DNA from 2 places in the Streptomyces sp. BBFR2 genome. Region 1 is predicted to be linked to the other one. Evidence: riboswitches for the same ligand, from Rfam matches in the RefSeq annotation. Region 1 holds a riboswitch; the other holds the start of a gene.

Region 1 (4,581 bases):
GGGCCGGTGGGGGTACGCCGCCGTCGTCGACCTCACCTCGTCGTTCGGTCCACTGGGTACGCCGCCATTGTCGGCTTTTCCCGCCGTTCAGGGCGTTGGGGTACGCCGCCGTTGTCGGCTTTCCGGCCGTTCGGGGCGTTGGGGTACGCCGCCGTTGTCGGCTTTCCGGCCGTTCGGGGCGTTGGGGTACGCCGCCATCGTCGGCTTTCCCTCAGTCCGGGACGTTGGAGTACGCCGCCGTCGTCGGCCCTCCCGCTGTCCAGGTCCTGGAGTACGACCGTCGTCGGCCCTCCCGCTGCCCAGGTCCTTGGAGTACGACCGTCGGTCGGCCCTCCCACCATGCGGTCCGTCGGGGCGTACCGCTGTCGTCGGCTTTCCGGCGTTCGGGCTGTTGGGGCGTGTGCCGCCGTTCTTGTTCTTCGCCAACCATTCGCCAACCAGGTGTAGCGGCTCAGGTAGGGCGGCTCAGGCGGGCCGGCTCAGGTAGGGCGACTCAGGTGGGCAGGCTCAGGTAGGGCGACTCAGGTGGGCAGGCTCAGGTAGGGCGACTCAGGTGGGCAGGCTCAGGTAGGGCGACTCAGGTGGGCAGGCTCAGGTAGGGCGACTCAGGTGGGCAGGCTCAGGTAGGGCGACTCAGGTGGGCAGGCTCAGGTAGGGCGACTCAGGTGGGCAGGCCGACTGGGGCGGGCAGGGCCCATCAGGCAGGTGGAGCGAACCGGATAGATGGACCGACGCGGCAGACGGACCGACGCGGGCAGACGGACCGACTCAACTGGACGGGGCGACAGCGGGCCACCGATCTCGCCCCCACCGGACGTGGTTGTTGAGGCGCGCCCCTCCTGGAGGCACCTCCCCGACAACCCCAGCCACCGTCTTTCCCCACCCACCCACGGAAGGGGCCGGACCGCAGGACGAAGTCCGGAGGTCCGGCCCCGCAGCCGAAAAGCCTCGCGCAGCGACCCCGCCCGCCGCAGGCGCAACGGAGAGAAAGCGGCCCACGAACCGCACCCACCACAACGGCCCGCCCCGCACAGCGAATCCGCACCGCACAAGCGGAAGAGGCCCGAACGCCCCCGCCGGAAAGCCACCCTCACGAACCGGCCCCGCGCAAGCGGCCAGGCCCCGCGCAAGCGGAAAGACCAGGCCCGACCAGGTCACCCCGGTCGGAAAAAGCCCCGCGCAAGCGGCCGGGCCCCGCGCAAGCGGCCGGGCCCGACCAGCTCACCCCCGTCGGAAAAACCCGCGGCCTAGGCCGCGTACGGCACGCACCGGCCCTCCTCCGTGCGGTAGCTCCACCGCGCGCCGTCCGCGACGAGTTCCTTGACCGCGCGGACGAAACGGTCGACGTGCTCGTCGGGCGTGCCCGCGCCGAAGCTGACGCGGATCGCGTTGAGGGAGCGCTCGCCGGGGGCCGCGTCGGGGGCGCCGCACTCGCCGGGCTCGTCGGGGGCGCCGCCCAGCAGCGTGCGGACCAGGGGGTGGGCGCAGAACAGGCCGTCGCGGACGCCGATGCCGTACTCGGCGGAGAGCGCCGCCGCGAAGTGCGAGCTGTTCCAGCCATCGACGACGAAGGAGAGCACGCCGACGCGGGGGGCGTCGTCGCCGAAGAGCGAGAGGATCCGGACGGCGGGGACCTCCGCGAGGCCGGTGCGGACGCGGGCGATCAGTTCCTGCTCGCGGGCGACGAGGGTGTCGAAGCCGGCCTCGGTGAGGGCCTGGCAGGCGGAGGCGATGGCGTAGGCGCCGATGACGTTGGGCGAACCGGCCTCGTGGCGGGCGGCGCTGGTGTGCCAGGCGACATCGACGCCGCCGTCGGGGCGCCGCGCGACGGTCCGGCTGGCGCCGCCGCCGGCCAGGTACGGGTCGGCCTCCTGAAGCCAGTCGGCGCGGCCGGCCAGCACACCGGAGCCGAACGGCGCGTACAGCTTGTGGCCGGAGAACGCGGCCCAGTCCACGTCGAGTTCGGCGAGGTCGACGGGGTGGTGCGGCGCCAGTTGTGCGGCGTCCAGCACGATCCGCGCACCGTGGGCGTGCGCCGCGGCGGCCAGTTCCTTGACCGGCCAGAGCTCGCCGGTGACGTTGGACGCGCCGGTCACGCAGACCAGCGCCGGGCCGTAGGGCTCGCGGGCGGCGAGGGCCTTCTCCAGGATGTCGACGGCCTGGCGCGGGGTGCGGGGCGCGTCGAGGTAGGTGACCTCGACGCCGTCGCGCCGCTCCCACGGCAGCAGCGAGGCGTGGTGCTCGGTCTCGAAGACGAAGACCCGGGTGGCCGGCGGCAGCGCGGCGGCCAGCAGGTTGAGGGAGTCGGTGGTGGAGCGGGTGAAGATCACCTGGTCGTCGTCGCGGCAGCCCAGGAAGCCGGCGACGGTGGCGCGGGCGTTCTCGAAGAGGTCGGTGGAGAGCTGCGAGAGGTAGCCGGCGCCGCGGTGCACGCTGCCGTAGTACGGGGCGTAGGCGGCCACGTCGTCCCAGACCCGCTGGAGCGCGGGGGCGCTCGCGGCGTAGTCGAGGGCGGCGTAGCCGACCTCCCCGCCGGTGACCAGCGGCACCAGGACATCTCGCCCCAGAACGTCCAGCGGGGAACAAACGGGGCGGTCGGTGGCAACGGTGGAGACAGACATGGCGAACTCCCGTGAGAGAAAGGCGAATTCACCGCGCGCGGGCATACGGATATCGCGGAAGGGCGCGGCGGAATCCGGGCAGGAAAAGCAGCGGCGGAGCGCTGGAATTACTGAGAAGCGAAAAGCTGGAGAGGGGGCTTTTACAGCCCTATCGCATTCGCTGGTTCACGGAAGTTCTCCCTCTGAGGACCAGGATCCCTGGCGAGGGATCCGCGCTTGCCGCAGACCTCGCTGCCTGCGGCCTGGTCATCACCCGGGGCACCCCGCCACGGAAGGAGGGTTGCCGGACAGCGGGCCGGGGCCTGTGTCGCTGTCACTCGTGACCTGCGCAGCATCATGCCATATGCACGGAACGGCGCAAGCCCGGTCCGATTACTGAGATCACATCGGACCGGGCTCGCCCGGAATTCCCCGCAACGGCCGTGCGGCACTGAGGCGTTGCCGGCCGTTACGGGAATCAGGGCGAGTCCCGTAGCGGCCGTGCGGCGCTCAGGCGTTGCTGGCCGCCGCCCAGCGCTCCAGCGCCCGCTTGGCCGCCCCGGAGTCGATCGACTCCGCGGCCCGCTCCATACCGGCCCGGATCCGCTCGGCCAGCGGCGCCGCGGCCGGCTCCAGCGCGGCGAGCGCCGCCGCGGAGTTCAGCAGCACCGCGTCCCGCACCGGCCCCTTCTCCCCGTCCAGCAGCCGCCGCGCCACCCCGGCGTTGTACGCGGCGTCGGCGCCGCGCAGCGCCTCGACCGGCACCAGCGGGATGCCGACGTCCCGCGGGTCGAACGTCTCCTCGCGCACCGCGCCGTCCCGCACGATCCACACCCGGGACGTCGCGGTCGTCGTCAGCTCGTCCAGTCCGTCGTCCCCGCGGAAGACCAGCGCGGACGAGCCGCGCTCGGCGAGCACCCCGGCGAGGATCGGCGCCATCCGCGCGTCCGCGACACCGGTCGCCTGCGCCTGGACCCGCGCGGGGTTGGTGAGCGGGCCCAGCACGTTGAAGGTGGTGCGGATGCCCAGTTGGCCGCGGGCGGCGGCGACGTGCCGCAGCGCCGGGTGGAAGGTGACCGCGAAGCAGAACGTGATACCCGCCTCCTCGGCGACCTCCACGACCCGCCGCGGCGAGAGGTTCAGCCGGACGCCGAGCTGCTCCAGGACGTCGGAGGAGCCGCTCGCCGACGACGCGGCGCGGTTGCCGTGCTTGACGACCTTCGCACCCGTACCGGCCACCACGATCGAGGACATCGTGGAGATGTTGACGGTCTTGGCGCCGTCGCCACCCGTGCCGACGATGTCCACGCCGGGGCCCGGTACGTCGATCAGCCGGGCGTGCGCGTACATCGCGCGGACCAGTCCGGAGATCTCCGCGACGGTCTCGCCCTTGGCCCGCAGCGCCACCGCGAACCCGGCGATCTGCGCGTCGGTGGCCTCGCCCCGCATGATCCGGTCCATCGCCCAGGCGGTGTCGTCGGCGGTGAGGTCCCGGCCGCCGAGGAGGGCGTTCAGCACATCCGGCCAGGTGCGGGCCGCCACGCTGTCGCCGCCTGCCGGGGTCGCAACGTTCATGGTCCACACTCCTGGTTCGTGCCTGCGTATGGGGGAACCCTATCGAGCCGCGGAACGGCCGGAGGGCCCCGTCCGGTGTCCGGACGGGGCCCTCTGGGTGGCGTCTCACTACCGCCGTGTCCTCACGGCGGCTCGGTGATCAGTGGTGGCCGTGGCCGCTGCTGATCTCCTTGTACTCCTCGACGGTCGGCTTCGGGATGACGTTGTCCTCGCCGTAGTACGCCTTCGAGAGCTTGGCACGCAGCTTCTGCGACCGCGTGGCCTTGCGCTCGACGCCGTTCTCGTCGACCTCGGGCTCCAGCTCCAACGGCGCGGGCTGCTCGTGCTGGGTGAGAACGTGCAGCTGCTCCTGGCTGAGCGGCTCGTGGACCTCGATGAACTCACCGTGCGGCAGCCGCTTGATGAT
Region 2 (4,581 bases), 2.6 Mb from region 1:
GGAGCCGCCGGGGCGGGCCTCCCCCGGGTGCCGCTCCCACCGGCCCTGACCGGCCCGCCCGTCCTACCCCCGCAACGCCGTCAACTGCTCCATGAACCACCGGTCCGGCGGCAGCGCCGTCGCCGCGGCGGCCAACCGGGCGGAGCGGGCCGCGCGTTCCTCCCCGGGCATCGACAGGGCCTCGTGCAGCGCGTCCGCCGTCGCGTTGATGTCGTACGGGTTGACGCTCAGCGCGTCCTCGCCCAGTTCCTCGTGGGCGCCCGCCTCCCGGGAGAGGACCAGCGCGCACCCGGCGTCGGAGACCACCGGCACCTCCTTGGCGACGAGGTTCATGCCGTCCCGGATGGGGTTGACGAGGGCCACGTCGGCGAGGCGGTACGCGGCCAGCGAACGCGCGAAATCGTCCTTGACGTGCAGCACCACCGGCTGCCAACCGGGCGTGCCGTACGCCGAGTTGATCTCCTCGGCGACCCGCTCCACCTCGGCGGTGTAGTCCCGGTAGACGGCCAGATCCTGGCGTGAGGGGTAGGCGAACGCGAGGTGGACGACGCGCTCACGCCACTCGGGGCGGTCCGCCAGCAGCCGGCGGTAGGCGTGCAGTCCGCGGACGATGTTCTTCGACAGCTCGGTGCGGTCGACCCGGACGATCGTGCGGCGCCGGTCCGGCCCGTCACCGCCGCCGATCTGCGCGCGCAGCGCCGTCAGCCGCTCCTCGACGTCCGGACGGTGCGCCCGCTCCCGCAGGAACTCCGCGTCGGCGCCGAGCCCGTGCACCCCGACGCGGGTGGTGTGCGGCTCCCTCCCCGGGAGCGCGGTGACGAGGTGCGGTGCCTCGCCGTCCGAATGGTGGACGGCGCACCGCGCCTGAAGGGTGGCCGTGCAGCACGCCACGAACGCCGCCGCCCACCGCCGCGTCAGAAACCCCGCGCGATCGGCGCCGAGCATGCCCCGGATCAGCCGCTCCCGGATGTCGTCGGGCAGCAGCGCGAAGTACTCCGGCGGCGCCCACGGGGTGTGCGAGAAGTGACCGATCCGCAGGTCGGGGCGGCGCTCGCGGAGCATCCCCGGGGCCAGCGCCAGGTGGTAGTCCTGGATGAGCACCGCGGCGCCCGGTGCCGCCGCCCGGTCCAGCGCCTCCGCGAACGCCGCGTTGTACGCCTCGTACGCCGCCCACTTCTTCCGGAAATCCGAGTCGAACGACGGCTCCAGCGGCGTCTGGTAGAGCATGTGGTGGACGAACCAGAGCACGGAATTGGCGATGCCGTTGTACGCGGCGGTGTGCACCTCCGCCGGGATGTCCAGCATCAGAACACGCTGTCCGCCGGTGTCGGCCACCGGAAGCTCACCGTCCGCGCGCCGTACGGCCTCCCGGTCACCGTCGCCGAGCGCCGCGCACACCCACACCGCGTCCGCCTCCGGCCCGATCGCCGACAGCCCGGAGACCAGCCCGCCGCCGCCCCGTCTCGCGCTCAGCGCACCATCCGCGCCGACGGTGTACGAGACCGGGCCGCGGTTGGACGCGACGAGTACCCCGGCGCCGCGCTCCGCGGCGGGCGTCCGGGCAGGGGCGGTACCGCTGTGTTCGGAGGCCATGCCGCGACCCTAGCCCGCACCGGATCGGCGCACACGTACGAATGAGGCCAAGGGAGGGACACCCGGGGGCGGGCCGTCGCCCCACCGGACGAGCCCGCCCCGGCGCCCTCAGGCCGCCCGGCTCTCCGCGTACTCCGGGACCTCGGCCATCGGGGGCCGCTCCTCCGTGTCGACATCGCTCGTCCGGGGGACGAAACCGTTCTCGCCGCGGACGAACTGCGTCAGCCGCGGACGCACCAAGTGCCCTCGGGCGAGCCGGAGTTGGGCGGTGCGGTAGATCGCCGCGGCCATCCGGCCCAGCGCCTGACCGTCCTGGTGGCGGTGTTTGCGCACCCCGACGTCCACCTGGGCCAGCGCGTCCAGACCGACCGTGTGCAACGCGTCGACCAGCAGCCCCAGCTCGACGCCGTACCCGACGGGGAACGGCAGCCGCTCCAGCAGCGAGCGCCGCGCCGCGTACTCGCCGCCCAGCGGCTGCACGAACCCGGCGAGCTGCGGCCAGTGGAGGTTGAGCAGCGGGCGGGCGACCAGTTCGGTGACCCGGCCGCCCTGCCCGGGGCCGCCACCGGGCGCGCCGCCGGTCTCCAGCGGCCGGTCGTACATCGCCTTGACGAACTGCACGTCCGGGTCGGTCAGCAGCGGCCCGACGATCCCGGAGACGAACGCCGGCGAGAACTCCCGCAGGTCCGCGTCGACGAAGCAGACGATGTCGCCGCGGGTGACCAGCAGCGACCGCCACAGCACCTCGCCCTTGCCGGGCACCGCCGGAAGCCGCGGCAGCACGTCGTCCCGCGCCACCACCCGTGCCCCGGCGGCTGCCGCCACCTCGGCGGTCCGGTCGGTGGACCCGGAGTCGAGGACCACCAGCTCGTCGATGAGCGGCACCTCCTCGGTCATCAGGGCGGCCCGGATGGCCGCGACGATCGTGCCGACCGTCGCCTCCTCGTCGAGTGCGGGCAGTACGACGCTGACCGTGCGGCCGCTGAGCCGTTTGGCCTCCAGCAACTGCGGCAGCGGCCGGTCGGCAGCGGACCAGGAGCGGCGCCCCAGCCAGCGCTCCACCTCTTCCAGCACGTCTTCAGACTCCTCGGTGCGCGCCGTCTCGTCGGCGCATGTGATCCATCTCGCGGTTCGGACGGCTGGCTCTCCTGTCAGTGCCGTCGGTTACAGTCTTGAACAACGCGGATGACCGCCGCATGCCGGGGTCACCGCACCACAAACGCCTGGGATTTCCCAGCGCCATACCGCTCATCCAGAGGGGCAGAGGGATACGGCCCGTTGAAGCCCCGGCAACCCTCCAGCCGGTCTCGACCGCGTCACGCGGCGCGAGGCTCCCGGCTAGGGAAGGTGCCAAATCCGTCTCGCGGCGAGATGCGCCGCGAGGAAGATGAGGAGAAAGGGCCTCGCCTCCATGGCTGCGCAAACTGTCGAAGTTACCGAAAACGCTTCCTCCGTCACTCTCGGTCCCGCCGTCGCTCTGTCCTGTCGCGAATGCGGTGAGCGCTTCCCGCTCGGCCCGATCTTCGCCTGTGCGACCTGTTTCGGTCCCCTGGAAGTGGCGTACGAGCTGCCGAGCGGCGACCCGGAAGCACTGAAGAAGCAGATCGAGGCCGGTCCGAACAACATCTGGCGGTACGCACCGCTGCTGCCCGTCCCCGCGGACGTGGCCGAGAAGCCCAGCCTCAACCCCGGCTTCACCAAGCTGGTCAAGGCCGACAACCTCGCCCGCGAGCTGGGCGTCACCGGCGGCCTCTACGTCAAGGACGACTCCGGCAACCCGACGCACTCCTTCAAGGACCGGGTCGTCGCCATCGCCGTCGAGGCGGCGCGCGCCTTCGGCTTCACCACCCTCTCCTGCTCCTCGACGGGCAACCTCGCCGGTGCCGTCGGCGCCGCCGCCCGCCGCGCCGGCTTCCGCTCCTGCGTCTTCATCCCGCACGACCTGGAGGCCGGGAAGGTCGTCATGGCCGCGGTCTACGGCGGCGACCTCGTCGGCATCGAGGGCAACTACGACGACGTGAACCGCTTCTGCTCCGAGCTGATCGGCGACCCGCTCGGCGAGGGCTGGGGCTTCGTCAACGTCAACCTCCGCCCCTATTACGGCGAGGGCTCCAAGACCCTGGCGTACGAGATCTGCGAGCAGCTCGGCTGGGAGCTGCCGGACCAGATCGTCATCCCGGTGGCCTCCGGCTCCCAGCTCACCAAGATCGACAAGGGGCTGAAGGAGCTGATCGCCCTCGGTCTCGTCGAGGACAAGCCCTACAAGATCTACGGCGCCCAGGCGGAGGGCTGCTCCCCGGTGTCGACGGCGTTCAAGGCCGGCCACGACGTGGTCCGCCCGCAGAAGCCCGACACCATCGCCAAGTCCCTGGCGATCGGTAACCCGGCCGACGGGCCGTACGTCCTCGACATCGCGCGCCGGACGGGCGGCGCGGTGGAGGATGTCGACGACGAGCAGGTCGTGGACGCGATCAAGCTGCTGGCGCGGACGGAGGGGATCTTCGCGGAGACCGCGGGCGGGGTGACCGTCGGCGTGACCCGCAAGCTCCTCGAAGCGGGCCTGCTCGACCCGGCCCTGACCACCGTCATCCTCAACACCGGCGACGGCCTCAAGACGCTTGACGCCGTCGCTCCGACCACCGGCCCCACGGCCACCATCCGCCCGAGCCTGGACGCGTTCCGCTCGGCCGGTCTGGCCGGCTGACTCCCGGTCGCTCCCGGCCGGCAGCCGGCCGATCCGGTCCGTCCGCCGCCCGTCCCGTCCGGACGCGGCGGGCGGCCCCGCAGACGTATCCGCAGTCGTTGGAAGGCAGAACCCATGAGCGTCAAGGTCCGCATCCCCACCATCCTCCGCACGTACACCGCAGGCGCGTCCGAGGTCACCGCCGAGGGCGCGACGCTGTCCGAGGTCATCACCGATCTGGAGAAGAACCACCAGGGCATCGCCGCCCGGGTGCTGGACGACGCGGGCAAGCTGCGGCGCTTCGT

The links. A riboswitch is a leader RNA that binds a small molecule or an ion and turns the genes downstream of it on or off. The one in region 1 is predicted to bind S-adenosylmethionine.
Region 2: it holds a riboswitch for S-adenosylmethionine, as region 1 does, so the genes downstream of both, thrC (threonine synthase) here and ACGH2B_RS21415 (aminotransferase class V-fold PLP-dependent enzyme) in region 1, are expected to answer to the same signal.

The regions. Positions count from the first base shown of each region.
Region 1 is NZ_CP172415.1:5,266,347-5,270,927, reverse strand. Features, by position in the region: gene ACGH2B_RS21415 (aminotransferase class V-fold PLP-dependent enzyme) at 1,248-2,621, opposite strand; SAM riboswitch class IV at 2,829-2,946, opposite strand; gene trpD (anthranilate phosphoribosyltransferase) at 3,111-4,175, opposite strand; gene ACGH2B_RS21405 (cytochrome bc complex cytochrome b subunit) at 4,315-4,581, opposite strand, start outside.
Region 2 is NZ_CP172415.1:2,651,517-2,656,097, reverse strand. Features, by position in the region: gene ACGH2B_RS10065 (trehalose-6-phosphate synthase) at 64-1,593, opposite strand; gene ACGH2B_RS10060 (glucosyl-3-phosphoglycerate synthase) at 1,702-2,667, opposite strand; SAM riboswitch class I at 2,839-2,987, shown strand; gene thrC (threonine synthase) at 3,005-4,297, shown strand; gene ACGH2B_RS10050 (MoaD/ThiS family protein) at 4,412-4,581, shown strand, end outside.